Regions from separate parts of the Shouchella oshimensis genome, predicted to be linked through region 2. Evidence: a T-box and tRNA genes for the amino acid it is inferred to sense, from the RefSeq annotation. Region 2 holds a T-box; the other holds one or more tRNA genes.
The links. The T-box of region 2 lies ahead of alaS (alanine--tRNA ligase). A T-box ahead of a tRNA ligase gene usually reads a tRNA of that ligase, here a tRNA-Ala.

Region 1 (15,701 bases), 500 kb from region 2:
GACTGGGATAACTCCGGGAAACCGGGGCTAATACCGGATAACATCTAGCACTTCCTGGTGCAAGATTAAAAGAGGGCCTTCGGGCTCTCACGGTGAGATGGGCCCGCGGCGCATTAGCTAGTTGGAGAGGTAATGGCTCCCCAAGGCGACGATGCGTAGCCGACCTGAGAGGGTGATCGGCCACACTGGGACTGAGACACGGCCCAGACTCCTACGGGAGGCAGCAGTAGGGAATCTTCCGCAATGGACGAAAGTCTGACGGAGCAACGCCGCGTGAGTGATGAAGGGTTTCGGCTCGTAAAGCTCTGTTATGAGGGAAGAACACGTACCGTTCGAATAGGGCGGTACCTTGACGGTACCTCATCAGAAAGCCACGGCTAACTACGTGCCAGCAGCCGCGGTAATACGTAGGTGGCAAGCGTTGTCCGGAATTATTGGGCGTAAAGCGCGCGCAGGCGGCCTTTTAAGTCTGATGTGAAATCTTGCGGCTCAACCGCAAGCGGTCATTGGAAACTGGGAGGCTTGAGTACAGAAGAGGAGAGTGGAATTCCACGTGTAGCGGTGAAATGCGTAGATATGTGGAGGAACACCAGTGGCGAAGGCGACTCTCTGGTCTGTAACTGACGCTGAGGCGCGAAAGCGTGGGGAGCAAACAGGATTAGATACCCTGGTAGTCCACGCCGTAAACGATGAGTGCTAGGTGTTAGGGGTTTCGATGCCCGTAGTGCCGAAGTTAACACATTAAGCACTCCGCCTGGGGAGTACGGCCGCAAGGCTGAAACTCAAAGGAATTGACGGGGGCCCGCACAAGCAGTGGAGCATGTGGTTTAATTCGAAGCAACGCGAAGAACCTTACCAGGTCTTGACATCCTTTGACCACTCTGGAGACAGAGCTTCCCCTTCGGGGGCAAAGTGACAGGTGGTGCATGGTTGTCGTCAGCTCGTGTCGTGAGATGTTGGGTTAAGTCCCGCAACGAGCGCAACCCTTGACCTTAGTTGCCAGCATTTAGTTGGGCACTCTAAGGTGACTGCCGGTGACAAACCGGAGGAAGGTGGGGATGACGTCAAATCATCATGCCCCTTATGACCTGGGCTACACACGTGCTACAATGGATGGTACAAAGGGTTGCGAAGCCGCGAGGTGAAGCCAATCCCATAAAGCCATTCTCAGTTCGGATTGTAGGCTGCAACTCGCCTGCATGAAGCTGGAATTGCTAGTAATCGCGGATCAGCATGCCGCGGTGAATACGTTCCCGGGCCTTGTACACACCGCCCGTCACACCACGAGAGTTTGTAACACCCGAAGTCGGTGAGGTAACCTTTTGGAGCCAGCCGCCGAAGGTGGGACAGATGATTGGGGTGAAGTCGTAACAAGGTAGCCGTATCGGAAGGTGCGGCTGGATCACCTCCTTTCTAGGGAGTAATACTTCTAGTCGATCACACAGGTTTACCTGATGTGAATACGCTTTGGCTTTTGTTCGGTTTTGAATGAACTTATTCATTCTAATATTTACCCCATTTGGGGGCCTGTAGCTCAGCTGGTTAGAGCGCACGCCTGATAAGCGTGAGGTCGGTGGTTCGAGTCCACTCAGGCCCACCATTTAAATAGTAACGGGGCCTTAGCTCAGCTGGGAGAGCGCCTGCCTTGCACGCAGGAGGTCAGCGGTTCGATCCCGCTAGGCTCCACCATAATCTCTTTAGAACAAATATAAGTGTTATTTGATGACCTTTTTTTGTGTCTGAAGGTTGGTTCTTTGAAAACTAAATCGTGCAATGCAAAACACACACACAACGCAATCATCTCTATAGATGTGAGCGAGTCTTTATATACACCAGTGTATTTGACAAAGAGCATCAAGCAGTTCGAGGACACAAGTTTTCGAATGAGGGAACGTACACCCGTACGTGACCGATTGAGAATAACGCAGTGGACGAAGAAATGCGCCGATGATCTGCAGTCAAATTTGGTTAAGTTAGAAAGGGCGCACGGTGAATGCCTTGGCACTAGGAGCCGAAGAAGGACGCGACGAACGGCGAAACGCCTCGGGGAGCTGTAAGTGAGCTTTGATCCGAGGATATCCGAATGGGGGAACCCACCATTTTTAATCGAATGGTACCCGTATCTGAATACATAGGATACGAGGAGGCAGACCCGGGGAACTGAAACATCTAAGTACCCGGAGGAAGAGAAAGAAAAATCGATTTCCTGAGTAGCGGCGAGCGAAACGGAAAGAGCCCAAACCTGAAGGCTTGCCTTCAGGGGTTGTAGGACATTCCATTGGAGTCATAAAGAAACGGAGTAGGTGAAGCATCTGGAAAGATGCGTCAAAGAGGGTAACAACCCCGTAGCCGAAACTTCGTTTCCTCCGGAGTGTATCCTGAGTACGGCGGGACACGTGAAACCCCGTCGGAATCCGGGAGGACCATCTCCCAAGGCTAAATACTACCTAGTGACCGATAGTGAACCAGTACCGTGAGGGAAAGGTGAAAAGCACCCCGGAAGGGGAGTGAAAGAGATCCTGAAACCGTGTGCCTACAACTAGTCAGAGCCCATTAACGGGTGATGGCGTGCCTTTTGTAGAATGAACCGGCGAGTTACGATGTCGTGCAAGGTTAAGCTGATGAGGCGGAGCCGTAGCGAAAGCGAGTCTGAATAGGGCGATTTGAGTACGCCGTCGTAGACCCGAAACCGAGTGATCTACCCATGTCCAGGGTGAAGTTCAGGTAACACTGAATGGAGGCCCGAACCCACGCATGTTGAAAAATGCGGGGATGAGGTGTGGGTAGGGGTGAAATGCCAATCGAACTCGGAAATAGCTGGTTCTCCCCGAAATAGCTTTAGGGCTAGCCTCGAGGGAAGAGTCTTGGAGGTAGAGCACTGATTGGACGAGGGGTCCCCACAGGATTACCGAATTCAGTCAAACTCCGAATGCCAAGTACTTATCCTCGGGAGTCAGACTGCGAGTGCTAAGATCCGTAGTCAAGAGGGAAACAGCCCAGACCATCAGCTAAGGTCCCAAAGTATACGTTAAGTGGCAAAGGATGTGGAGTTGCCCAGACAACCAGGATGTTGGCTTAGAAGCAGCCACCATTTAAAGAGTGCGTAATAGCTCACTGGTCGAGTGACTCTGCGCCGAAAATGTAACGGGGCTAAACGTATCACCGAAGCTATGGATGAACACCTTAGGTGTTCGTGGTAGGGGAGCGTTCCAAGGACAGCGAAGCTAGATCGTGAGGACTAGTGGAGTGCTTGGAAGTGAGAATGCCGGTATGAGTAGCGAAAAGAGGGGTGAGAATCCCCTCCGTCGAAAGCCCAAGGTTTCCTGAGGAAGGCTCGTCCGCTCAGGGTCAGTCGGGACCTAAGCCGAGGCTGAAAAGCGTAGGCGATGGACAACAGGTTGATATTCCTGTACCACCTCTCCACCGTTTGAGTAATGGGGGGACGCAGAAAGGTAGGGTGAGCGCGCTGATGGATATGCGCGTCTAAGCTGTTAGGCTGGAAAGTAGGCAAATCCGCTTTCCGTTCGGCTGAGCAGTGATAGCGAGGGAAATTTAGTACCGAAGTCCCTGATCCTCCGCTGCCTAGAAAAGCCTCTAGCGAGGTGGAAGGTGCCCGTACCGCAAACCGACACAGGTAGGCGAGAAGAGAATTCTAAGACGCGCGGGAGAACTCTCGTTAAGGAACTCGGCAAAATGACCCCGTAACTTCGGGAGAAGGGGTGCTCTATTAGGGTGCAAGCCCGAGAGAGCCGCAGTGAAAAGATCCAAGCGACTGTTTAGCAAAAACACAGGTCTCTGCGAAGCCGCAAGGCGAAGTATAGGGGCTGACACCTGCCCGGTGCTGGAAGGTTAAGAGGAGGGGTTATCCTTCGGGAGAAGCTCTGAATTGAAGCCCCAGTAAACGGCGGCCGTAACTATAACGGTCCTAAGGTAGCGAAATTCCTTGTCGGGTAAGTTCCGACCCGCACGAATGGTGTAACGATTTGGATACTGTCTCAACGAGAGACCCGGTGAAATTATAGTACCTGTGAAGATGCAGGTTACCCGCGACAGGACGGAAAGACCCCATGGAGCTTTACTGTAGCCTGATAGTGGATGTTGGTATCGTTTGTACAGGATAGGTAGGAGCCTTTGAAACCGGAGCGCCAGCTTCGGTGGAGGCATTGGTGGGATACTACCCTGACGGTGCTGACATTCTAACCTCGACCCGTGATCCGGGTCAGGGACATTGTCAGGTGGGCAGTTTGACTGGGGCGGTCGCCTCCTAAACAGTAACGGAGGCGCCCAAAGGTTCCCTCAGAATGGTTGGAAATCATTCGAAGAGTGCAAAGGCATAAGGGAGCTTGACTGCGAGACCTACAAGTCGAGCAGGGACGAAAGTCGGGCTTAGTGATCCGGCGGTGCCGAATGGAAGGGCCGTCGCTCAACGGATAAAAGCTACCCTGGGGATAACAGGCTTATCTCCCCCAAGAGTCCATATCGACGGGGAGGTTTGGCACCTCGATGTCGGCTCGTCGCATCCTGGGGCTGAAGTAGGTCCCAAGGGTTGGGCTGTTCGCCCATTAAAGCGGCACGCGAGCTGGGTTCAGAACGTCGTGAGACAGTTCGGTCCCTATCCGTCGCGGGCGCAGGAAATTTGAGAGGAGCTGTCCTTAGTACGAGAGGACCGGGATGGACACACCGCTGGTGTACCAGTTGTTCCGCCAGGAGCATCGCTGGGTAGCTACGTGTGGACGGGATAAGTGCTGAAAGCATCTAAGCATGAAGCCCCCCTCAAGATGAGATTTCCCATGGCGTAAGCCAGTAAGACCCCTTAGAGATGATGAGGTTGATAGGTCTGGAGTGGAAGCGTGGCAACACGTGGAGCGGACAGATACTAATCGGTCGAGGACTTATCCAACATGGTGAAAGACAGTGTGAGTAGCATAGAAACAGGAAGAAGAAGTCACTTCGGTGAGTTCCTCCTCCTGTGGGCACGATTTGGTTTTGAGAGAATCTTTTTCTCAAGATGGACAACAAGCATCAAGTGATTCGAGGACACAAGGATTGGAACGAAGGAGCGTATCTTCATACGTGACGGAGTGACAAGACGAAGTGGACGAAGAAGCGCGCCGATGATTGGCCGTCCAGCATAGTCCGGTAGCAATAGCGAAGAGGTCACACCCGTTCCCATGCCGAACACGGCCGTTAAGCTCTTCTGCGTCAATGGTAGTTGGGGGCTTCCCCCTGCGAGAGTAGAACGTTGCCGGGCACTTTAAAAACCCCTTCATCTGATGGTTAACCCATTGGATGAAGGGGTTTTTTGTGTATCCGGATAGTGCAGGGTTCGGTACCAAGAAGTTCGAAGTCATGAGCAAGAAGAAAAAGACGTGAACCAAGACGGATTGTGCTTCTATTTAGAAGGGGAGGGGGATAGTAAGAAAAAAGGGCGGAGAATCAAGAGGAGAAGGATGGAAGGAAGAGAAAGAAATCGATTCGGATTACCGATTAAAAGCAGTAAAGAGAAGGAACAAAGACAATACCAAGAAACAGGCGAACGTAACCAAGCTAGAGCAACCGATCCACCAAGAAACGAGCTTCATTAACAAGAGGAACCGGAGATAAAGCAAGAGCGATCAACCTTTTACCCAGCGCCATGCCTCTACACTAAGAAAAACAGCTAGCGCACCAAGAACCTCCCTTCACTAGCCAGAGAAAAGACGACGTTAGCAAGAACCATCTTCATACCACCAAGAGACTTCCCTCCGCACCAAGAACCCCCTCCCCACACCAAGCCCGAGCCCTCCTCACCAAGAAAGAAAGACCAACAGCAAGAACTCTACCCATCCACCTTAAACCATCTCAAAAGGAATAAACCTATCGAGGTTTAAACCGATTAAATCAACCCTGCAAACCTTTTAACTCGAAAACCAAGGGCAATACAAAGAACCACAAAGCCTTATCCAAGCTAGAGCACCAATATACTAAGAACCAAGCTACAACATCAAGAGAAACTGGCCCCGCAGTAAGAGCAATCCACCGTTTACCCAGTACTAAGCCCATACACCAAGATAAAAAGCATCATACCCAAGAGCCTCACCTCATTAGCAAGAGAAAGGACAAGGTTAGCAAGAACCATCTTTATATTACCAACCTGCGACGATCGAGACCAAGCCCGGGCTCACCAGACCAAGAACTCCTTCCCAGCACCTAGCCCCTCCGGTAATATATGGAGTAAGTATCGACTTCAATTAAAGTTTTACGACAAATTTTGCAAAACCTATTGCGCTCATCAATAAGACGTGATATTCTAATCATTGTGTTAGAGAATATCACATATAAGTCCGGTAGCAATAGCGAAGAGGTCACACCCGTTCCCATGCCGAACACGGCCGTTAAGCTCTTCTGCGTCAATGGTAGTTGGGGGCTTCCCCCTGCGAGAGTAGAACGTTGCCGGGCATTAAGATCGCGCATTTCAATAGGAAATGCGCGATCTTTTTATTGTTTATTAAATAAGTTGATTTCCTTCTGAATCAATATAGATATTTTGAATGAGTGTTCGTTCGAAGAGTTCTCCTTTTTTGGTTTTTCCTTCTATATCTATTGTTATGCTATAGGCACCTTCTTCTTTATTTAGGAGGGACATTGATTGAAAGTTGGATATTGATCCCTGATTCATAATGAGTTCGTCATTGATGTGCACGGTTACGCTAAGATCCTCTGAGTTAATGCTGCCCTCGTCCACTTGAACGTTTGTGGTAAATGGATCTAGATAGAGCTCTCCTGAGATACCTCCTTCAAGTCCAGATATTAATAGATAGGTAAGTGGTTCTTCTCCTGTAGTATGTTCCATTTGTACCTGCCAATTTCCTGGGATAGGATTCTCGATATCAAAAGAAGAGATCCAGGCATCTGCGAAGACAGAGTGTTCTTTTTCTTGCTTGGGACACTGCTTGATGCTTGGTTCCATCTGGAGCAATGAATTCTGCATTATGCACTTCTTCATTTGTTAAAAGGTGGACTGAGGCTAAGTCTACATCTGATTCAACAAGAAATTCCTCTGTTAGTATGTCTTCAACTTCTCCTCCGCGAACGATCGTACCGCTAGAATAGGGATATCCATTTCTTTGCCTTTCATAGCTTGATTCCGCATGTAATAATGGTTCAATAAATGAATAGGCATACTCGCCGGTTTTTACTTCTGAGTGATTCCACGGTCCAGATTCTCTTTCATGAGCATAGGACAACTTTGAGTGATTAACTGTTACACTGCCATCATTTTCTCCGTAAGAATTAAGATAGATCCCGCCCCAGTACAATGCTGAACCAAAGGAACCGGGTTCGTAGCCCGAGAATGTATAAAATGGAACATCTAACTCCTGAGCTAAGGGGTCGGTTTCTTGCCGAAATTGAGCCATTGCACCGGTTTGTAAGGATTCAGTGGCTTCGCTGCGAGCACCGATAATACCAGTTAACCAGGAGGCCCAATTACTATGTGCCAAGTCGGCAAGTTCGCTTCCATGATGAGGGCTAGAGAGTGTAAATACCTTTGAGACATATTGCTCTGCATTAAAATGAACTAAAGCGGATTGTGTATCGAGTCCACCTTTGCTATGAGCAACCACCATTAATGGTTCACCAAAGTAATCATAGATCTGCTCTAGCTTGTCTGCTAAAATGGCACCATTCACCCACATATCTTTATCTGGATGTAGGTTAATAAATGAAGTGCGATAACCTGCTTCGCGAAATAAATCATACATATCATTCTCTTTCCACCAAGTAGTAGAGGAACTATTATAGCCATGAACAAATAACACTGGAGAATGACTGTTTGGTGTGCTAGATTCCTCGCCAATGTACCATTCACCAACCGGTCCAAATGGATCGCCTTTTCCAAACGAACCAGCGTTTACTGAATATGGCGTACTAAGAACAAAAAGAGCGATTAAACAAAGGATTAATACTTTTAGACGCATGAGATCCTCTCCCTTTAGTAGGTTTACTATAAGACTAAGGGCATCAAGAGCGTCATACAAGGTGAATCAAGAAATCAAAACATTGGGAAAATACCTGTTTATAATGATAGAATAAATAGATAGAAGGAATAGACTTACAATCTTACATACTATAAGGAGATTAATGAGATGATTACATTCGACAAACCTAAAGCAAGTCAATTTTTTGAATTAGTTAAAACAAGTGATTTTGATGTTAGTCCTACGGAAGATCAAATTGTTTTCTCAGCGAATATTAGTGGGGAGTTTGAATTATGGGGGATGGATACAGACTCGCGTTTCCCTTATAAGCTAACATCAATTGGTGAAAGATGTCATAGCTTAATGTACAGCAAGGATGGTTCATTTATTATTGCTTCATTTGATCATGAAGGTGATGAGAATGCTCAAATTTACGCATTGCCACGTAATGGCGGTACGCTTAAACCACTTGTTCAAAAAGAAGGGCAGCGTCATATGGTAGAAGGTCTTTCGGGCGATGGGACGTTACTTTTTTACAATACAACAGATGAGAACCCGACTTATTTAAATACAAATACATATGATTTGCAAACTGGTGAGATACGTACTATACATACGGGTGAAACAACACCAACCTTTTTAGCTGCAAAAAATGAAGGGGAAACGAAGCTGATTCTGGGTAAGAGTTTTGCCAATACTCATAGTGTACCTTATCTACTTGAAGATGGTGAGCTTATACCATTTGTTGAAAATCCTGATTTAGCTTATACGTTTGAAAGTGTTGTTTTTGTCTCGGATACTGACATCTATTTCACAACAAACTATGAAGCGGATTTATCTTATTTGGCTCATTTTAATACCAAAACAAAAACAATGAAAAAAGTGGTCGAGCTTGCTGGCATTGAATTAAAGGATTTAAAGGTGAATCAGGCAAAAGACTTGTTGTATATAACTGCATCAGCCGGAGTAGAAGAAAAGATGTATCAGTTTGATATAAAAAATCAAAAAATATCTGATCTCAAGCTTCCTGTTACGAATATCGCAAAAGCTGTTCTTTCAAAACAAGATACGCTCTATCTTGCTGGTGGCACAGCTACACAACCAATAAATCTATATACATTAAACAACGAGCAACAATGGAAGGCATTAACGAAGATTCATGTTTCGGGATTAGATCAGCAAGAATTGTCCGAGCCACAAGTTTTAACATACAAGTCCTTTGATGATTTAGAAATTGAGACTTTATATTTTAAGGCAAGACCTCAAGTAGATAATAAACACCTGATTCTTTGGCCGCACGGTGGTCCTCAAAGTTCTGAGGGGAAATTTTTTAGGGCAATGTTTCAGCATTTAATTTATGAAGGCTATAATATCGTAGCACCGAATTTTAGGGGTTCTAGTGATTACGGTTCTGCTTTTATGAAAATGGTAGAAGGGGACTGGGGGCATGGGCCTCGTTTAGATAATATTGCTTGTGTCGATTATATGATTGATCAAGGATATGTAGATAAGGATAAGGTTCTATTGATGGGCGGCAGCTATGGCGGATATATGGCTTTATTGCTTCATGGACGCCATCCTGACTATTTTAAAGCGGTTGTAGATATCTTTGGTGTCTCCAATTTGTTCAGCTTTTATGATAGTGTTCCTGAATTTTGGAAACCGATGATGAAAACGTGGATAGGTGATCCGATTGAAGATAAAGAGCGGTTTACTCGTGACTCTCCTATTACGTATTTAGAGACGATGACAAAACCGATGCTTGTTATCCAGGGGGCAAACGATCCGCGTGTTGTAAAAGCCGAATCTGACCAAATTGTTGAATCTCTTCGTGCCCAAGGTACAGAAGTTGAATATCTTGTTTTTGAGGATGAAGGTCACGGCTTTTCGAAAAAAGAGAACGAGATTAAGGTAAGTGAGAGAGTATTGGCATTTTTTAATCAAGTTATTTAATCAAAAGTGGTCGCTCATAATGAGTGACCACTTTTTAGCGACAAAAAAACAGAACGCCATTGCGTCCTGTTCTTCTACCATCTTAATGTTCTTCTTCAGCGTCAAATGAACGCTTGCCTAGTTCAGAATCAAGCATGATAAAAGCACTGCTATCTACATCAATCCGTTTCACTTTGGCAATCATGTCACGGAACATGCTTTCTTCTTCAACTTGTTCTTCTACAAACCAATTCATAAGTGCCATTGTAGCATGCTCTTTATGCTCTGTTGCCAAGTCAGCAATCTTGTAAATAGCTTTTGTGACATCCTTCTCTTGAGCTAATGAGTGTTCAATCGCTTCAAGTGGTGATTGGAATAAATTCTTAGGTTGTTCCATCGTGTCGATGATGACTCGTTCACCAACATCCACTAAAAAGTTATAAATTTTCATAGCATGGAAACGCTCTTCTTCAGCTTGTACTAAGAAAAAGTTTCTGAAGCCTTTGAACCCCTGGTTGGCAAAGTACGCAGCAATGGCTGTATACGAGTGAGCTGCATAAAATTCAAAATTGACTTGGTTGTTTAAGGCTTTGGTTAAATCATCTGGTAGCATTGGAAAAGCTCCTCTCAAGTTAAAACAAAGATCGTATCTTTAGTTTATCTTAGCAGAAAGAACAGGTCAATATAAGATCGACCTGTTACATAATAATAAGTATTAATAATTAGGGGATTCTATTAATAAATCAATTAAATATTCTCATTAATTGATCAAAATTCTCAGTTGTGGTAATATTGCCGACGAAGTTTTTTGCGCTTTAGATTTTGATATATAATATAACACGAGACAAATGATAAAATCAGGAACCCAACAATACTACCAAATAAAAATTTGTGAGCAAGGATCGAATCACTTAATCTTTGCCAATCCCATCTCATATAGCTTCCTGCTAAGACAAAAGTATGGACCCAAATAATCGCACCACTGTAAGCATAAAGTGTGAATTTTTTAAAGGGGAGGTCTGATATTCCTGCAATGTATCCTGTTAGATGACGAACACCCGGAATAAAATATCCAATCATTAAAATGAACGCGCCGTATTTTTGAAAAAGCTGTTGGGACCGTTCAATTTTTTTCTCTGAAAGAAAAAGCTTTGAACCATGCGCTAGTAGAAAAGGAAGACCGAGCCTCTTTCCTAAATAATAGCTAATAGAAATTCCAATCACTGAGCCGAGTGTCGATATGAGTAATGAGAGAAATATATTAAGTTCGCCTGAATGAGTAAAGTATCCAACTGTTAATAATAGCAGTTCGTCAGGGATCGGAAGTCCAACAATTCCTCCAACTAATGCGATAAAGATGCCACAGTATCCGTACTGTGCAATTAATTCTTTTACAAATTCCATTTTTCTACCCATCCTGTCGCTAGATGTATAGTTACAGTATATCTAGTTTTTGGGTAATAGGCACTATCTTTTTTCAACATCTACAGTTTGTACATAATCAATATCCTTGATGAGGTAGTAAATATCTGTAATATACATTGTTTTAGGTATGGAGAGCGTAATGTCCATTTGTTGGTCACCGCTTGACAAGTCCTTTATTTGAACATCTCGAACGGTTAGCTGCTTATTTCTCTTTTCTTTCATTGTTTTCCCTCGAACCTGTAGGGCATCGATAATGCTGCTCATTTGTCCTTCAGGAGCAATGACAATCCGAGTATGAACATCTTTAGAGCTTAAAGAGGAAGGGCCAACTGCAGCAAAAATAGCAGGGATGACATTGATTGCAATTAAGATTAAGATGACGGAGAAAGTGGCTTCTATATAAAACCCTGCACCAATCGCAATTCCAAGTCCAGAGGCTGCCCAAATCATAGCGGCAGTTGTTAGACCTGAGATAACATCATTACTTCTGCGCAAAATAACTCCAGCACCGAGAAAACCTACACCACTTACAACTTGTGCTGCAAGTCGCATGGGATCCATATTAGGTGTATGTTCAGAAGCGTATTTTGCTACTGCTTCAATAGAGACGATGGTCATTAAACAACTGGCAATGCAGATGACCATACTTGTTTTTAATCCAAGTGGTTTATGTTTGATTTGTCGGTCAACCCCTATTAAAAATCCCGATATTAGGGAGGCAACGAGTTTTATTAAAAGAATGTCCATGTTTAATCACCTCAAATAATGTATTGTACATGTTATGGTATGCTCATCGATATCCAAAATATACCACGAATTGGGAAGATGAATGAGTGCGGGTAGTCAAATGATATAGATATATCTAGTATACAGAAAAAAGAGTGGTGAGGTAAAATGCACTGGAAAATAGCGGCGGCTGTGTCAGTAGGCGGTGCGATAGGTACATGTCTAAGATATGCGATAAATACCATGATAACGACTGAAAGCTGGTTTAATGCCACATTGATTGTGAATTGTAGCGGAAGTTTCTTGCTTGGAATGATTTCAGGTTGGTTTCTTGCTAGTTCAAAAAGAGAGTGGATCCGGCTAGGTTTAGGCACAGGTTTATGTGGTGGGTACACAACGATGTCGACGTTTGCAGGGGAGAGTGTTAGATTTGCCACAGAAACAGGTGGCCATCTAGCTCCTTATCTGTTTTTAAGTTTAGCTGGAGGATTGATTGCAGCTGCCGTTGGATTTTTGACAGGAAAGACTTTGGGAGAAAGAAGGTGTCCTCAGTGACTTTTTTCTATGTTGGGCTAGCTGGAGGATTAGGTGCATTTTGTCGCTTTTCACTCAGCATATGGTTAAGCCGATTGCAAACCAATCGTGATGTTCCTATTCCGATATTAATGATAAATATTGCTGGATCCTTATTACTAGGCGCTGTTCAAGCACATCTTGGATTATTCACGGAGAATGTGGGGTTATTAATAAGCACAGGATTTCTTGGTGCTTTTACTACTTTTTCAACGTTTAGTATGGAATCGATCCAACTCATTCAGGAGAAAAAATGGGCAGCTTTTTGCTGGTATATAGGTTTAACCGTTATAGGCTGTATTGCGGCATATTGTCTTGGTTTTTTTATTCTATAAAAAAGACAGCTAATGAATTAGCTGTCTTGGTTTATATAGTCTATAAGGGAATGCAAGATCGGTACATCTGTCACAAGTAAAACTGGCAGTAAAATTAGTGTTAACACTAACGCAGCAGGAGTTAGGAGCATAGTGCGACAAGCATGTTTAAATTCAGACATCATAATTCTCTCCTTTTTTTATATGAATCTGTCACAAAAAATTCATATATTCAATGCTATGAAGTGAATCATACTCCTATCTTTATAAGAATGCAATCATTTTGTTCAAAAATTGTTCAAAATTATAGTTTGCATTTATTGATAAGTCATGGTAAGATATATCTTGTGTCACAGAAACAGTATGCAAATAAGCAAGTTTGGACATACTTAGATATAACGATGACGTCGAAGAAACACAACATCCATAAACTTTATAACGACGCGGGGTGGAGCAGTCTGGTAGCTCGTCGGGCTCATAACCCGAAGGTCGGAGGTTCAAATCCTCCCCCCGCAATACCAAATACCTAAAAAAACCGAGGCGATTGCTTCGGTTTTTTTGTGTGGATGAAGAATAAAGTGTGCTAATAGCATCTTTATCTAAAATCAGCTAAACTGAGTATCAGAAGCAGATAAAAGGGGAGGACCCTTACGTGAAAGATGAATTTGATTTTATAGAAATGGTCAAGCCGTCACACCATAATCAAGCGTCGCTAATCCTTGGAATTGGTGATGATGCGGCAGTGTATGAGTCCACCCCGAAATTGCGTGAAGTGATTTGTGTGGATACCATGATTGAAGGTGTACATTTTACAAAAGATACGCTGTCTGCTTTTCAAATTGGCAGAAAAGCACTTGCGATTAATGTTAGTGATTTAGCAGCTATGGGTGCGATTCCTCGTTTTTATTTAGTATCCATTGCAATCCCTCCCGAGTGGAATGATCAGGAGCTGGCTGATTTATATGTAGGAATGGAGAAGCTAGCTCGTACATTTAATATGGATCTGATTGGTGGGGACACTGTATCTGCAAAAGACTCGTTAGTCATTAGTGTCACGGCGGTAGGCCAGGTGGAAGATCATGTTGAATTGTATCGGTCAAGCCGAAGCTGGCGATGCCGTTTTTGTCACTGGTTACGTAGGTACGTCGGCTGCAGGGCTAGAGCTATTGTTAAAGGAAGGTCTGAATGGTTCCTTTAATGAAGGAGAACGTCAACTTGTGCAGATCCATCAAGAACCAAATCCCCAAATTAAAGCAGGACGTTTGTGTGCGGAGATGTCTACACGGATATCTTTAAATGATATCAGTGATGGGGTAGCAAGTGAGGCGCATGAAATTGCAGCGGCAAGTGATGTGACGTTGACATTGTTTGCAGACTCGATTCCATATCATCCAGCGATGCAATCCGTATACAGTAATGAACAGAAGCGACTTGAATTTGCGTGTAATGGTGGCGAGGATTTTCAGTTGATTGGAACAATAGCGAAACAAAACTTGCAAACCCTCATTAAAAAAGGCAAAGAAGCTGGTGTGCAGATTTGTCATATAGGTGAGGTGCAACCTAAAGCAGAGCATTTGGTCTATATTCAACGAGATAACAAAACCGAACCCTTAAAGAAAGATGGGTTTAATCATTTTAGATGAAGGTGAAGCGATGAATAGATATAAGAAGAGAGTGGACTCTCCTGACGAAACGATGGAGTTTGCCAAACGTTTGGGCACCTTACTACAAGCAGGAGATGTCATCACACTTGAAGGAGATTTGGGAGCAGGAAAAACCCATTTTACAAAAGGTCTGGCAAAAGGACTTGGAGTAAAAAGGATTGTGAACAGCCCTACCTTTACCATTATAAAAGAATACGAAGGCCGTCTTCCGCTATATCACATGGATGTGTATCGTCTAGATGAAGATGGTGAAGAGGATATTGGTCTCTACGAATACTTTTATGGAGAAGGAATCACAGTTATTGAGTGGGCTTCAAAGATTTCAGAACAGTTGCCTGCAAAACGTTTAGACATTACCATACGTCATGCAGGCTCAGAAAAACGACATTTGCTGTTTGAGCCACAAAGTGAACACTTTGAACAGCTTTGTAAGGAGTTAGTAGAATGAGAATAACGTTAGCGATGGATACATCTTCCTATGTATTAGGAGTCGCCGTTTTAATAGATGGACAAGTAGCAGCTGATGTAACGACTCATATTAAGAAAAATCATTCCCTTAGATTGATGCCTGCTATATCGACTGTATTAGAGGAGTTAAATATTGAACCAAAGCAGCTATCAACTATTGTTGCGGCAATTGGACCAGGCTCCTATACAGGTGTAAGAATTGGTGTAACAACAGCTAAGACATTAGCATGGACACTTGGCATTCCACTTGTTGGAGTCTCTAGTCTTGAATTAATGGCACAGCAAGGACGATATTTTGAAGGTCTAATCTCACCGATTATAGATGCAAGGCGGCATAGAGTGTATACGTCACTGTACAAAAATGAGAATGGCGAAATCGTTCAACATGGTGAGGAAAAATTAATTGAACTAAACGATTGGTTGGATGAACTTGTTCAAAAGGACCAACCCGTTCTATTTACTGGAGCGGATGTGTCTCTACATATGGAGGTCATTCAAGAAAAACTTGGAGAACTTGCTCATTTTGCTCCTCCCGTCATGCAATTACCGCGGCCAGCTGAATTAGCTTCTTTAGGTGAAAAAAAGGAACCGGTTGGCGACGTGCACTCCTTAGTTCCCAACTACTTGCAGCTATCTGAAGC
Region 2 (15,701 bases):
TAAAATGACATCATGCATGGTATACTGTTTAAACATAAGGATCCCCCTTTGGGTTTTGTGTGGTAACTTAATTCTATCAGAGGGGTCCTTATTTTGCTTCTAAAAACCAATGATTTATCTATAAAAAGTAGACAGGCATCTTCGGAAAATCCGAAGATGCCTGTCTATTTCATTTAGTCACTTTACTGGGTTTTGTCCAGCCTCGTTGTTTTTATTTTTTCCTCTTAGTCTTCATAAAGTTGCTTGGATGCTCTTACAGCTAATCGATTACAGACTACTGCACCTACCAATGCTACAGAAATTGCTGGAATCATTAGTTCAGGCGGGCGTGTAGTTGCTGCCCAGTCTTCAGGTATAACAAGTCCCACGTACAAAAAAGCGGCTAATGACCAAAGAACAAAACCAAAACGATGATAGTCCTCCTGTTTGCCAAGAAGAATCTTCTCTCTGTTGTTTTCCAAGATATTCAGCCTCCCCTATCTATCAATCATTCTATCATCCTTTGAATGAAAAAAATGATGTAATAGCAGGGTATGCAGGAACATTTATCCTATTTATTTGATAAAGCATCTACCATTAGCAACACTTGTTTTGCCGAATTCACAGATGCCTTCTCCAAAAATTGATCATACGACATCTTGGCATCGCTACCGGCAATATCGGATAATGCACGAATAATTACAAATGGAACCTCAAATTGCTGGCACACCTGTGCGATCGCTCCTGCCTCCATCTCCGCGCAATACGGCTCATGGAATAGAGTTTTGATTTCTTCTACTCTAGCTTCATCACTCATAAAGGAATCACCTGATACAATCAGTCCTTTTTCAGAATGAATGCCAACTTTTTGGGCAGCTTGCTCAGCTACTTCGATCAAATGAGCATCGGGTTGATAGAAAGCTGGCATTTGTGGAACCTGTCCATATTCATAGCCAAAAACAGTAGCGTCGACATCGTGATAACGCAATTCAGTTGAGATGACAATATCACCTACTGAAAGTGACTGATAAAAACCACCTGCCGAACCAGTATTGATAATTCGGTCAGGTGAAAATAACTGTATCAATAACGTTGTGCCAATTGCTGCGTTTACCTTTCCTATGCCTGACTTTAACAGCACAATTTTTTCTCCATTTATTGTACCTTCATGAAACTCACAGCCTGCAATAACACGGTCTTGTCTGTTTTCTAACTTACTTCTCAGTAGTACTACTTCCTCTTCCATCGCTCCAATAATTCCTATAACCACGATCAAACGCCCTTTCTCTCTATGTATAAACTATACGTATAGTATACACCATTTTTTGATCAGGACGATTACGCTTTTTTACGTGAAGTTGTTTTTCGTTTTACGGCTGCTTTTCGTTTTGGTTTTGTTCTTTCAAGCGATAACTGTAGTGCTTCTGTTAAATCGGTTACATTTGTTGAAGTTTGTTTTTTGGTTGATGCTGTCACCGTTTCTTCTCCAGATTGTTTCTTTTCAATTAGTTTCATTAAGTCCTCGCGATACTCATCATGGTAGCTAGCTGGATCAAATGTAGTGGTAAGCTGATCAATTAGAAGTAAGGCAGTTTTTAATTGCTTTTCATCTACGTCTTTCTCCTCAGGAAGCGATGGAACATCCTCTACCTTACGTACTTCATCAGGAAAATGAATCGTCTCCATAAGCAAACTTTGCTGATACACACGAACGATTGCCAATTGTTCCTTAGAACGAATGATAATCTTAGCCACACCAATTTTTCCAGATTGCTCTAATGCTTTGTGAAGAAGTGAATAGGCTTTATTCCCACCATCTCCTGGTGCAAGAAAATAACTTCGTTCAAAATAAATTGGATCTATCTCTTCAAGCTTCACAAAATCTAAAATTTCAACAGCTTTGTCTTCATTCTCTTTTTTAAGCTCCTGTAAATCCTCTTCATCAAGCACTACAAATTTGTTCTTACTGTATTCATATGCTTTTACAATATCTTCTTGTTTTACTTCTTGTTCGCAATTTGGACACTGCTTCTGATAAGAAATCGGTGTGTGACATTTCTTGTGGAGTTGTCTTAGCTTAATGTCTTTATTTTCTGTTGCAGTGTGTAACTTCACAGGGATACTTACAAGCCCAAAGCTTATACTACCTTTCCATACTGTATGCATCTTTTATTCATCCCTTTTTTCTTTTTAATGTGAGGTTATGTTGCTCTTTTTATGTATAGAATCGCTTCGATCATTAAAAATAAGAGTGATTGAGGAGGGATAAATATGCAGATAAAACCGATGCTCACGACACATATACACGAGCTACCTAAAGGAGACAACTGGATATATGAGCCAAAGTATGATGGCTTTCGATGCTTATTGATTGCGTCTAAAAATACCTATACCTTACAAAGTCGCAATGGCAAAGACCTATCGGCTCAATTTCCAGAAATTATAAATGAACTGTTACCACATAACATCCCATTAGATTCATTTATCTTAGATTGTGAACTTGTTTACCTTACCTCAACTAATCGAAGTGATTTCTCTAAAGTACAAAAACGAGCAAAGCTACGGACAAAACAAACGATTAACAACTATGCTAGAGAATTTCCATGTACATTAATGGTGTTTGATATGCTTTTACAAAATCAAAAAGAATTAATGAACCTCACTTTAAAAAAGCGAAAGCAATACCTTGAGTCTTTTTTTCAGTCGTTTAAACAATCGATTATTCCGTTTCAAATCATTAACACGTTTCTGGAACCAGAACCTCTGATCAGACAGCTTACCTTTGAGCGAGGAGAAGGTGTTGTGGCTAAAAGGTCTTCTAGCTCTTGGCAAGCCGGCAAACGCTCGCCTGAATGGTTAAAATGGAAACTGCCAAAGCTCGGAACCGTTATTCTTACTCACTATCAATCATCCAATGACTATTTTACCGGTCAAATTTATCACAAAGGCTCCTTACTCCCGATTGTGAGTGTCTCTCATGGCTTCTCAGAGGAAAAACGAAAGACACTCATTCAAATGTTTAAAGAAAAGGGGAAGAAGCTGACGACAAATCAATGGGAGCTACCTCCTGGCATTTGTGCGGATATAATAAGTATTGGTTTAGATGATCTAAAAATGCGTGAGCCGAAGTTCCATGATTTTAATTTCGACGTTGAACCATCGGCTTGTACCCTAAACCAAATACGCAAACAATTAATCTTCCCAGCTGATTACATGGATCTCACACATCCAGATAAACCGATATGGAAGGATGTAAACAAGAGTGACTACATCTATTATTTACAATGTGTCGCCGCTTATCTTTTACCTTTTTTACAGGACAGATTGTTAACAGTCATCCGTTACCCTCACGGTGGGGGAAAAGAAAGATTTTATCAAAAAAATCGACCGACTTCTGCACCAGACTATGTTGAATCGGTTGTTCAGGAGGATTCCGATTATATACTTTGTAATCAAGTAGATACTCTGCTTTGGCTTGGAAACCAGCTTGCGTTAGAATTCCACGTTCCCTTTCAGAAATATAACGAGAGTGGACCAGGTGAAATTGTGATTGATTTAGATCCTCCCTCAATTGATGAATTCCATTTAGCTGTACACGCAGCAAAACTTGCCAAAGCTGCACTTGATTATTTTCAATTAAAGGCTTTTGTAAAAACCTCAGGAGGCAAAGGGCTACAGCTTTATATCCCACTTCCCCTAAACCGGTATTCCTACAAGGAAACTCGTTCATTTACTTTGTTTCTTTGTCAGTTCCTCTGTGAGCAGCAGCCTGAGCTATTCACGCTTGAACGACTCAAAAAGAAACGAGCTGGCAGACTCTATCTTGATTACCTACAGCATGACGAAGGGAAAACAATGATTGCTCCCTATTCAGCACGAGGAGAGACTGGTTATATTGCCACTCCACTAGAATGGGAAGAGCTAGATGATCACTCGTTACACCCTTCTCAATTTACGATCTGGACTGTTTTAGAACGTCTTGAAAAACAGAAAGATCCTTTTAGGGATTATCATCTCAGCCGCACAGAACAGCCTTTTACAGAGGTCTTAAAAAAAATCGAAAAGCAAACCATTTCAAACTAAAAAAGCTCGTCCGACGGGTTTAACCGTTGAACAAGCTTTTTTAGTTTATCTATATGGGTTGCTGTCTAGTTGTTCACTTGATACAGCTTGCCAACCTTGACCGTCTTGCCATTCAATCCGGACACGATAAGGGTTACTCATGCTATCGCTGTCGCTCAGCGTACCAACTGCGGCTGTTGGAGAACCACCATTCTCTAGTCTCCAAAGAGTCATATCACTTGAGCTTATGCCAGTTGCTGACTGAAGAGCCGCCACCATCTCATTCCAGTTTTGACTACCTTGGTCGAAGTTTGGTGTGAATTCTCCTGTTTGCTCTGTACCTACAGGTTCCCATTCTCCATCTTCTTGTGATTCTTCTTCATTATCAGCATCTTCGTTAGCGTCGTCTTCTTCTGCCTGATCGTCATCTTCTGTTGCCTGGTCTTCATCATCTTCTACACGACCATCAGCCGTTGTCGTTGAATCGTCTTCATCCTCTTCTACAGCTTCATCATCCTCGTTGGTTGATGCTGGATCAGATATGCCAGATCCAGAAGAAGTACCGCCAGACGTATCGTTGTCTGTTTCTTCTTGTGAAGCGGTGTTTGCTGGCTCATCGTCTCCAGATAAAAGAATTTGAGCTCCAACACCTAAGATGAGTAGAACAACAACACCTATTGCTATATTTAAAAAACGACTCATTTTTTTACGTCTACGAGTTTCGTAACGATTTACTGCCATTCTCAGATCATCCCTTCATGCTAATCATCTTTCTCTATTATACATAGTATCCTTATAATTTAAAGTAACCTTCCTTATCATTATATCGTCTCCAATTGGAAGTTCAACCGATAAATGATACCGTAACTAGCTCAAAAGAACTAGCTTGTGAAACAAAAAGGCGAACCTTAATAAAATAGGATTCGCCTTTTAGCTAGTTATCTAATTTCCAGAATTTCGATTTGCATATCTCCACCTGGCGTGCTAACTGTTACACGATCTTTAATAGTCCGACCAAGAAGACTTTGAGCTAATGGTGAATCATTTGAGATCTTGCCTTCTGTTGGGTTCGATTCAGCACTACCCACGATGATATACTCTTCTTCATCACCATCTGGAAGTTCTATGAAACGAACGGTTTTTCCAAGAGAAACGATATTACCTGGTGCACTCTCTTCTTCAATAATAATTGCATCGCGAATCATTTTTTCAACTTGTAGGATTCGTCCCTCAACAAAGGCTTGTTCTTCCTTAGCTGAATCATACTCAGAGTTCTCTGAAAGATCTCCAAAACTACGAGCAACTTTTATACGTTCAACGACTTCCTTACGTCGTTCAGATTTCAAATAATCTAATTCCTCTTCTAGTTTCTTCTTACCATCCAATGTCATATAGTGCTTTTTCTCTTCTGCCACTTGACTCACTCCTCATAAGATACAAGTTATATTAGTTCCTATACTAGATAAGAGTAGACATTTGTCCCTCTCATTAAGTTAGCAATGACTTCGCCTCAATAATTGCACGGATTTTTGTCACCATAAGATCAATAGCAACTTTGTTTTGACCACCCTCTGGTACAATTAAATCAGCATAACGTTTTGTTGGTTCAATAAATTGAAGATGCATCGGTCGAACAACATTTGTATATTGTTCAATAACTGAATCAATAGAACGACCGCGGTCCTTGATATCTCGTGATAGTCTACGAATAATTCGAATATCAGCATCTGTATCTACAAATAATTTAATATCCATCATATTGCGTAGCTTCTCGTCCTCAAGAATTAAAATGCCTTCAAGAATGATAACGTCCTTAGGTTCAATCGGAATAATTTCCTCTGAACGTGTATGATTTGCATAATCGTAAACAGGTTTCCGAACAGCTTTTTGATTTGTCAATTGTTCTAATTGATGTAGGAGCAACTCATTATCAAATGCAAGCGGGTGATCGTAGTTCGTGAGCAACCGCTCTTCCATACTTAAATGACTTTGATCTTTATAATATGCATCCTGTTCAATTAATACGATGGACTGTTCATTAAACTGACGAAATATTTCTTTAGCAACGGTTGTTTTTCCTGATCCTGTACCGCCTGCTACGCCAATGATGATAGGCTTGTGATTCATGTTACAGTCCTCTTTTCAATAATTAGATCTATATCAATATTTCTAGCTTCATGAACTAAAATCCTTTATTTCTTAAAACTCACAGCAAGTCCATCTCCTATTGGAAGGATCCGTGTGTGAAAATTAGGATGTTCCATTAGATATTGATTGTAGGTATTAATTTTTCCAGCTAGCTTTGAAAGTCGCTTGCTCTCAACATCTTGCTTGGCAACCAACCCTCTGAATAATACATTATCAGAGAACACAATGCCACCAAGAGCTATTAAGGGCGTATATAAATCAAAGAAACGTTGATATTGTCCTTTAGCTGCATCAATAAATAATACATGAAACAATGGCATTTTTTCAAGTATTTCCACCACATTTAACGCATCGCCTTCAATAAGATGAATACGATTACTTAGCCCTGCTTGTTCTATGTAGAATTTCGCCTTCTCCGCACGCTCTGGATCTCGTTCAATAGTGACAATTTCTGTATCTGGTAGAACCTCCGCCATACGAATAGCTGAATATCCTATAGCCGTTCCAATTTCAAGAATTCTTTTGGGTGCACGTAACTGTAATAATTGCAGTAAACTCTCCATGCCAACTAAATCCATAATGGGAACGTCGTGTTCTTTTGCATCAGCTTCCATTTCCTCTACTAGTTTAGAGCGCTTTGGTGTAAGTGCTACTAAATAGTCAAGGGTCTCTTGATCAAACATGACCATCTATCTCCTCATGATTAAAAAGAGGAAGGAATGATCATTCCATTCCTTCCATCCTCTATTAATTTTAATCCTCTGCTTCTTCTCCTGCATCGATCCATTCTTGACGATACTCTTCTACAACTTCCTGATGATCTTCATAGGAGCTATTATAGATCACTTCGCCAGTGACTCGAGCATAGAAAAACACATAGTCGGTGACTCTAGGCTCAAGTGCGGCCTTAATTGAGTCTTCACCTGGGCTTGCAATTGGCCCAATTGGAATTCCTTCATACATATATGTGTTATAAGGAGAATCCACCTCTAAATCATCAAACGAGGTCATATAAAGATGCGAACCAGCCGCATAGGCAACGGTAGGATCAACCTGCAACTTCATATCCTGATCAAGACGATTATACAAGACACCTGAAATTAAGTAACGATCCTCTGGTTTCTGTGCCTCACGTTCAATAATTGAAGCGAGTGTCATCAACTCATGTAGCGTGTAATTACTATTACCAATTTGCTCTGTATACTTGTCCAAAACTGATTCTGTTCTTGCAAGCATTGTTTCAATTATGGTTTCTATCGATGTATTCTCATCCGTAAAATCATATCGTGCAGGGAACAAATATCCTTCAAGTGGATAGCGAACCTCATCATTTAAGACTTGATTTCCGAGTAGTGGAAATTTCTCCATTAGTGATTCTATGTATTCGCGATCCTGCATTTTTTCCATGATTTCATCTTCACTATAATCTGTTACTTCAGCTATTTTTGCGACAATATCTTCTAGCCAATAGCCTTCAGGTATTGTAAATGAAAAGACTGGCTCTTGCATGACCTTTCCATCCTTCAAAGCGTGAATGATATCTTCCATCGACATTTCCGTAGATAACGTATAGTCACCAGCTTGGAAGTTTGACTCATTCAAATAACGAACATAATATTTAAAAATCGTTCCATTTGCAATCAAGCCTGCATTTTCTAGAATCTCACCAATCCCACCAGGTGTAGAACCAATTGGAACGGTAATTTCAACCTCTTCACCATTTTCTTGATCTACCGGCTCAATAGAACCTTTTAAATAAGCGTATCCACTTACAGCTATTATAGCACCAATTATTATAATGGCAATTAAAGAGATAAACACCCATTTGCGTACGATCTTTGCCTGAGAAACACGATCTTCGTACAACGTATTTCGTGGCTTTTCATTGGAATCAGACATTGTTCTCCTCCCTCCGCCGTTCCCATTATACTAATACACGTGGGAAATGTCAGTATAGAATTCAAAATGTATCAGTACAAATTGTGAAATAGCACATATATTAGCATTTCCTGATTTGATGATTGTACTCTTTTACTCGGTAACTTGTATAACAAGATAAATAACTCTTGCATAACAAGGTAGTAGGTAATATACTACGAATATACCTTGCAATACAAGATAAAGGAAGGAGGTTTGACTTGTCTACTACTCAAATGATGAAAGGCATTATAGACGGCTGCCTTTTATCTATTATAGATGAAAAGGAAGTTTACGGTTACGAGTTAGCAGAGCGACTTGAAGCTTATGGATTTGAAGCCTTTAGCGAAGGAACCATTTATCCCATGTTATTACGTATGCAAAAAGAAAAATTAGTGACCTCCACCCTCCGAAAATCTACGGCAGGGCCAAAACGAAAGTATTACTCCTTAACTGAAAAAGGGGAAGAGGAACTTACTTTATTTAAAGAAAGATGGAATGTACTCGAAGCAAATGTGAACCTGGTGCTGTCACATCAAAAAATGGATCAATAAGGAGATGACGACTATTTTAAACTCATCATTGTCAAAGGAAAGCAAAACGTTCCTCGAGAACCTTCGTTTGTATCTTTTCTCAAGCGGTAAACAATCTGATGAAATTGATGACATTTTAACAGAGCTTGAGGTTCATTTGCTTGAAGCCGAGAAAGCAGGAAAACCAATTGAAAAAATAGTTGGAGATTCACCAAAAGCTTATATGGAATCTCTTTCAAGTGAGATGAAGGTGGATGTGCGGACATGGATGAAGTACGCAGCGTTAATCGTAAGTGGGGCATTTTCATTTCAAATCATGATGGATCTTGTCTCAGGGTATATGGCGTATTCATTATATACAATTGTTTCTCACATTACGATCACTCTGTTATGGTTGATTCTTTTATCTATATCTTTTAAATATATTGCTGCTAATACACTATCAAAGAAAAAGGAATTCTTAATCCTAACATTGGTTAGTATTACACCATTATCATTATTCTTTGTTGTAATTTTCACAGATTCATTTGTTTCTTCTCCAGTCATCGTTTTTAATACGATTGCCATGACTATTTTAGGAATTATTACCTCATTATTTATTATCGTTTTCTCAATTTGGTCAAAAACGTGGATTTTAGTCGTTTGTATGGTATTCCTTGTTTTACCTGATTATTTACTGCAATTCTCAAGCCTGCAAGAATCTACTCAATTAATCGTCGGTGTGTGTATCACGTATGGAGGTATTATGACATATATGCTAATTAGCACATGGATTGAAGGAAAGAAGACTTCTACATCTGTATAATTGGAACGTGAGCGGCTCTTTCTTAGACGGAAGACCCACTTTTTGACATTCAAGGCGCTCGGGCTACATGCGGCGGTTCCTTCTTTACATGCAAGACCCGCTTTTCTACATGCGAGGCTCTCGGGCTAGATGCGGCGGCTCCTTTTTCACATGCAAGATCCACTTTTCTACATGCGAGGCGCTCAGGCTACATGCGGCGGTTCCTTCTTCACACGCAAGATCCACTTTTCTACATGCGAGGCGCTCAGGCTACATGCGGCGGTTCCTTCTTTACACGCAAGACCCGCTTTTCTACATGCGAGGCGCTCGGGCTACATGCGGCGGCTCCTGCAAGATCCACTTTTCTACATGCGAGACGCTCAAGCAAATTCATATACAAACAAAAAAAGCCCCCAAATTCTTGGGGGCTAAGATCGTTTACTCTTCTTCTTCGTCTTCTTCAGAAAAAGTGTTCAGCATTTCTTCAATAACAGACCATTCTTCGTCTGTTTCGACTGGGAATAGGGCGATGTCATTTTCTTCGCCTTCACGGTCTTCGTAACGGAATGCAAAAACTTCTTGCTCTTCGTCGTCTTCTTCATCTGTATCTTCTTCATTTTCTCCAACTGGTACAACGAGTAGGTACGAGTTTCCTGTTGTGTCTACTGTGAAACGGAATAACTCATCAAATAGATGCTCGTTACCGTTTTCGTCTGGAATGATAATACGTTCTTTTTCTTCTTGTGCCATGTGATGGACACCTCTCTATTTACAAAGTTTTTCCTGCGCGATCGAGATAACCCTGCAGGATAAGGGTTGCTGCCATTTTATCAATGACCTGCTTGCGTTTCTTTCGGCTAACGTCCGCTTCCACGAGTACTCGTTTTGCGGCCATTGTCGTTAGCCTTTCATCCCACATAACGATCTCAGCATCAATGTAAGATGATAGGTCTTTGGCAAAGGCTTGGCAATGCTCACCATTGCCACCGATTGTACCATCCATATTTTTAGGAAGTCCAACAACAACAGTACTTACTTCATTTTCCTGAACAAGCTTGGCAATCGCCTGATAATCTAGTTCGGCTTGTCCTTCTGTTCGGCGCAGAGTTTCGACTCCCTGCGCCGTCCAACCAAATGCATCGCTTAGTGCGACTCCAATCGTTTTTGAACCTACATCAAGACCTAATGATTTCATTCGTTCTCCTTACGGTGATGTGTTAAATAAGACTTCACAAGTGCCTCGATTAATTCATCTCGTTCCAATTTGCGAATTAACGTTCGAGCCTCTTGGTGTCTTGGAATGTACGCTTGGATCTCCAGAAAGTAAGTACCCGACAATCTGATTAATCGGATTATACCCTTTTTCTTCAAGGGCAGCATAAACCGTCAGCAGTACCTCCTGGACATCCACATTAACAGAGTCGTCATGGAAATCAAACTGCATTGTTTTGTCCATAGAGCTCATCACATGCACCTCTTTCTTAAAAGTTCCGGACTTAGCTCAGAATAAAATGAGCTTGTTCTGTTTATTGTACATCAAAAACATCTAATTAGGAAATCGATTTTACGTATTCAGGAACAAATTGAAGTGCTTCATCTAGTTGAGCTGGATTTTTCCCGCCAGCTTGAGCCATATCTGGACGGCCACCACCGCCTCCACCACAGCGTGATGCCACTTCCTTCACTATTTTCCCTGCATGAAACCCTTGCTCAATTAAATCTTTTGTTACGCCTGCAACGATAGAGACTTTTCCATCTGTTTCTGCTCCGAGTACAATAATACCCGATTCCGTGTCCTGCTTAAGCTTGTCTAAAATGGCTCTTAATGCATCCATATCGCGAGCATTCACTTTTTTAGCTAATACAGCAATTCCATCTACATCTTCAACTGAATCAGTTAGGTTCGATGCTTCCATATTTCCTACTTTTGCAGAGAGTGATTCGTTCTCACGCTGCACCGTTTTCACTTGCTGCAACACAGCCTCGATACGTGCTGGAACATCCCTGACATTTTTCGCTTTAATTAAAGTAGCTGATTCTTGCAGTATGTCCAACTGATCTTGCACATATAAGTAAGCAGCTTTTCCAGTAAGTGCTTCTATTCGTCTTACTCCAGCGCCGATTCCAGTTTCAGAAACGATTTTAAATTGACCAATTTCAGCTGTATTACGAACATGAATACCGCCACACAATTCTAAGCTGTAGTCTCCCACTTGCACAACTCGAACGGTTTCTCCGTATTTTTCACCAAATAGAGCCATAGCTCCCATTTGTTTAGCTTCTTCTAAATTTTTTACGGAAATATCGACTGCAAGAGCAGACCAAATCTTTTCATTTACAATCGTTTCGATCTTAGTAAGCTCTTCTTGGGTCACTTGACCAAAATGAGAGAAGTCAAAACGTAATCGATTCTCAGACACTAATGACCCCGCCTGATTAACATGTGCCCCTAAAACATCTTTTAAAGCCTGATGCAACAGGTGAGTGGCAGTATGATTTTTAATCGTACCACTTCGCTCTGAGTTTTCAACAATGGCTTCTACCTTAGCTTGATTTGTTAGTGTACCTTCTTCAACTTGAACCGTATGAAGGTGCTGACCATTTGGAGCTTTTTTTACATCAATTACTCGTGCAACACCTAATTCGCTGCGAATGATACCTCCATCAGCAACTTGTCCACCACTTTCTGCATAAAAAGGTGTTCGATCAAGCAGTAACTGTGCTTCATCTCCAGCTTGTGCTTCTTCTACAAGCTCTTGATTAACAATCAACGCATGAATTGTGGACTCTGTAGAAAGTGATTCATATCCTACAAAATCACTAGATGCTGTTAATTTGCTTAATAGATCGCTTTGAACTTGCATAGAGCCAGTATCTTGTCTTGCTGAACGAGCACGCTCACGCTGTTTATTCATTTCTTCTTCAAATCCAGGACGGTCAATAACTAGTCCAGCATCTTCCACATATTCTTCTGTCAAATCAACAGGGAAGCCGTACGTATCGTATAAACGGAATACATCCTCACCCTTAATAATCGCCTCAGAAGCCGCTTTGGTTTCAGCTACAATCTTATCAAGAATCGTTAGTCCTTCATTTAACGTTTCATGGAATCGTTCTTCTTCCGTACGAATCACACGCTGAATAAATGCTGCTTTTTCATTCACGTCTGGATAGAAAGCTTTCATAACGTCTCCTACAACGGGAACCAGTTCAAACATAAATGGACGATCAATGTCGATTTGTTTTGCAAATCGAACAGCTCTACGTAACAGACGTCTTAAGACATAACCGCGCCCTTCATTTGATGGTAGCGCGCCATCTCCAATAGCAAAAGCTACAGTTCGAATGTGGTCAGCAATCACTTTAAATGCCACGTCTGTGTCTGTTTTATCACCATATTTAACTGGAGTTAACTTTTCAACAGCTTGAATAATTGGCATAAACAAATCTGTCTCAAAGTTAGTAGGTACATTTTGAATAACAGATACCATACGCTCAAGTCCCATACCTGTATCAATATTTTTCTTTGGAAGAGGTGTGTAGGTTCCATCAGGATTATGGTTAAATTGCGAGAACACCAAATTCCAAACCTCTAGATAACGTTCGTTCTCTCCACCTGGATATAGCTCAGGGTCAGACGGATCATTACCGTACTCTGGTCCACGATCATAGAAAATTTCAGTGTTTGGTCCACTTGGTCCTTCCCCAATATCCCAGAAGTTCCCTTCAAGGCGAATGATTCGTTCATTTGGTAATCCAATCTCTTTTATCCAAAGCTCATAGGCTTCCTCATCTTCTGGATGAATGGTTACAGATAGCTTCTCCGCATCAAAACCGATCCAATTCTCACTCGTCAGGAATTCCCAAGCCCATTCAATTGCTTCTTTTTTGAAATAATCCCCGATTGAGAAATTACCAAGCATCTCAAAAAACGTGTGGTGACGAGCTGTTTTCCCTACATTTTCAATGTCATTTGTGCGAATCGATTTTTGTGCATTCGCCAAGCGCGGATTCTCAGGAATCACGCGACCATCAAAATATTTCTTAAGTGTGGCCACTCCACTGTTTATCCAAAGTAAGGTTGGATCTTCAAATGGTACAAGTGGTGCACTCGGTTCGATATCATGTCCCTTCTCCTTAAAAAAGTCTAGGAACATCTGCCGTACTTCAGCAGAAGTTAAATGCTTCATTCTACTCATCTCCCTTAAAAAAATTCAATCGATTCCAGCACAACAAAAAAACTCCTCCCTCTAAAAAAGGGACGAGATTATCACGCGGTACCACCCTAGTTATGAACAGTCCTCTGTTCATCTCTTAAGTACCTTAACGCGGTATACGGCAACTGTTTGTCAGTAGCACTCAGGAATAGCGTTCATCGACCCTTCGTTAAACCTCTTCCAACCAAAGGAGGTTCTCTCTTTAAACGGACTGTCGCCTACTCGTTCCATCAATGATTTTGCGATATGTTTGTGTCATTACAATTATAAAAACCATTTTTATAAAAGTCAATCATTCTGAAAGTGTTGTCGCACATGAAGTAAGGTTACTTTTAAGACAGCTAACACCGGGACTGCAATCAGAAGGCCAAGAATACCACCAAGTTCTACTCCTACTAGCAATGCGAGCACGATCAACATTGGATGTAAATGAAGTGTTTTTCCTACGATTAAAGGAGAGAGTAGATTTCCTTCTATTTGCTTGGATAACAACAAGCAAAATCAACGTATAAAGGCCTTTATCCCACGAAATCAAAAGAGCTGCAATTAATGCTGGAGCGGCTCCAATGATCGCACCGAAATAAGGAATAATGTCGGTTGCCCCAATAAATAACCCAAACAAAACTGCATATGGTACTCCAATGAACCAAAGGCCAATCATTGATAAGATAGCTACAACCGCCGCCACTAAAAGCTGCCCGCGAATATAGCTTCCAAAAGTATGATCCACATCCTTTGCATAATAGCTGAGGCTCCGTCTCCATTTAGCAGGTGTCAAATACCACACTGATTTCTTAATTAAAGTCACGTCTTTTAAGAAGTAAAAAATTAAAAATGGAATAACGACTAATGAAGGTAGGGATCTTGCTACTGCAATGATTACTAGTTCCACTTGATCCAGAATTCTCTCCGTCACAATCAAAAGCTCGCCGGACCAATCATCTACATGTCCTTTTAAAAAAGTTGGCATCTGTTCAATTGAATGCTCCCAAGAGTGAACAAACACAACCACTCGTTCAATTTGACTCGGTAAAACCTGCATCGCTTCTTGTACTTGACGAGCGAATACAGGAACTCCATAAATAATAGCTAGAACAACCCCCCCAATAAAAACCGCAAAAACAAGCAGAATTGCAGCTAATCTAGGTAGCTTCCATTGATGCAAACCTTCAATAAAAGGATGCAATATATATGCAAAAAGAGCTGATATTAAAACAGGAGTCAGTATCGTTATGATTTTATGTACAATTGGTTGAATGAACGGCCACAGCATAAAAAGGACCCAGATAGTTAAAAGCCAAATAAACAAATGAAGAGCTCGAAGGATCAACGAAATCGAATGCTTTTTGTCCATAAAACCCCTCCTTCAAAAAGAAAACCGGAACATTATTTTACTGTTCCGGTATGTTTGTCATTATCGAATGGCTTTCATGACTTTTTTTCTCGTTTTTCTCCATTGTTTTTTAGAGATTAACTGGTCAAAATCATATTTTTCGATCTTGCGTATCCAATCCATTTTTCTCGTTTTTGATTTGGTTTGATTCATTGAATAAACTGCCGCACCAATACCCATCATAATTAATGGCTTTAATGTTCGACGCATTCACTCCACCTCCTCGTTATGTCTCCATACGAAGCTGTTCATCTTCAAATAAATCATCCAACGAGCTTAACGAACCATCTTCTTCTACTTGATGAAGAGATAGCTTACCTTGGACAATACTCATCTCAACAAAGCAGCTCCAACAGTAGAATTGATTGGTTCCGATCTTTCCAATATCTATACTTCGACAATTTGGGCAGCGCATTGCGGGGCCTCCTTTAATTAGAGAGGATAGCTCGCTCTTTGCCTATAACCAATTGCTGACCACTATACATCTGTTGTCCAGTCGTCAAATCGGCAAGCAAACCGTCCGTCACTTTATACCCCACAATCGTGCCCACATTTTCATGAAAATATACATCTTCCACTAGACCAAGCAGCGTACCTGTTTCTGATAGCAACTCCATTCCTTTTAACTTCTGGCGCCCAACAGTGAGCGAAATGGACGTTTCAAAAGC

Region 1: it encodes a tRNA-Ala, which carries the amino acid that the T-box ahead of alaS (alanine--tRNA ligase) is inferred to sense. The anticodon was not compared.

What each region holds. Positions count from the first base shown of each region.
Region 1 covers NZ_JAMQJY010000002.1:538,909-554,609, reverse strand. Annotated here, with positions in the region: rRNA gene NDM98_RS17355 (16S ribosomal RNA) at 1-1,413, shown strand, start outside; tRNA gene NDM98_RS17350 (tRNA-Ile) at 1,524-1,600, shown strand; tRNA gene NDM98_RS17345 (tRNA-Ala) at 1,614-1,689, shown strand; rRNA gene NDM98_RS17340 (23S ribosomal RNA) at 1,967-4,900, shown strand; rRNA gene rrf (5S ribosomal RNA) at 5,136-5,251, shown strand; gene NDM98_RS23605 (hypothetical protein) at 5,451-5,585, shown strand; rRNA gene rrf (5S ribosomal RNA) at 6,323-6,438, shown strand; gene NDM98_RS17325 (hypothetical protein) at 6,488-6,832, opposite strand; gene NDM98_RS17320 (esterase/lipase family protein) at 6,870-7,958, opposite strand; gene NDM98_RS17315 (S9 family peptidase) at 8,127-9,911, shown strand; gene NDM98_RS17310 (ferritin) at 9,994-10,503, opposite strand; gene NDM98_RS17305 (DedA family protein) at 10,668-11,294, opposite strand; gene NDM98_RS17300 (MgtC/SapB family protein) at 11,358-12,062, opposite strand; gene NDM98_RS17295 (fluoride efflux transporter FluC) at 12,210-12,596, shown strand; gene crcB (fluoride efflux transporter CrcB) at 12,593-12,949, shown strand; gene NDM98_RS17285 (hypothetical protein) at 12,967-13,113, opposite strand; tRNA gene NDM98_RS17280 (tRNA-Met) at 13,371-13,444, shown strand; gene NDM98_RS17275 (AIR synthase related protein) at 13,581-14,126, shown strand; gene NDM98_RS17270 (thiamine-phosphate kinase) at 14,008-14,571, shown strand; gene tsaE (tRNA (adenosine(37)-N6)-threonylcarbamoyltransferase complex ATPase subunit type 1 TsaE) at 14,582-15,040, shown strand; gene tsaB (tRNA (adenosine(37)-N6)-threonylcarbamoyltransferase complex dimerization subunit type 1 TsaB) at 15,037-15,701, shown strand, end outside.
Region 2 covers NZ_JAMQJY010000002.1:34,242-49,942, reverse strand. Annotated here, with positions in the region: gene NDM98_RS14605 (IS1182 family transposase) at 1-36, opposite strand, end outside; gene NDM98_RS14600 (YrhC family protein) at 225-461, opposite strand; gene mtnN (5'-methylthioadenosine/S-adenosylhomocysteine nucleosidase) at 551-1,249, opposite strand; gene ku (non-homologous end joining protein Ku) at 1,318-2,145, opposite strand; gene ligD (DNA ligase D) at 2,251-4,062, shown strand; gene NDM98_RS14580 (DUF1510 family protein) at 4,108-4,782, opposite strand; gene greA (transcription elongation factor GreA) at 4,980-5,456, opposite strand; gene udk (uridine kinase) at 5,530-6,168, opposite strand; gene NDM98_RS14565 (O-methyltransferase) at 6,234-6,872, opposite strand; gene mltG (endolytic transglycosylase MltG) at 6,943-8,088, opposite strand; gene NDM98_RS14555 (PadR family transcriptional regulator) at 8,343-8,660, shown strand; gene NDM98_RS14550 (DUF1129 family protein) at 8,665-9,444, shown strand; gene NDM98_RS14545 (DUF1292 domain-containing protein) at 9,862-10,173, opposite strand; gene ruvX (Holliday junction resolvase RuvX) at 10,193-10,618, opposite strand; gene NDM98_RS14535 (IreB family regulatory phosphoprotein) at 10,615-10,803, opposite strand; gene alaS (alanine--tRNA ligase) at 10,974-13,613, opposite strand; T-box leader at 13,678-13,883, opposite strand; gene NDM98_RS14525 (AI-2E family transporter) at 13,929-14,132, opposite strand; partial or broken gene NDM98_RS14520 (AI-2E family transporter) at 14,194-14,913, opposite strand; gene NDM98_RS14515 (DUF3918 family protein) at 15,055-15,243, opposite strand; gene NDM98_RS14510 (YrzR-like zinc ribbon domain) at 15,260-15,448, opposite strand; gene NDM98_RS14505 (PRC-barrel domain-containing protein) at 15,462-15,701, opposite strand, start outside.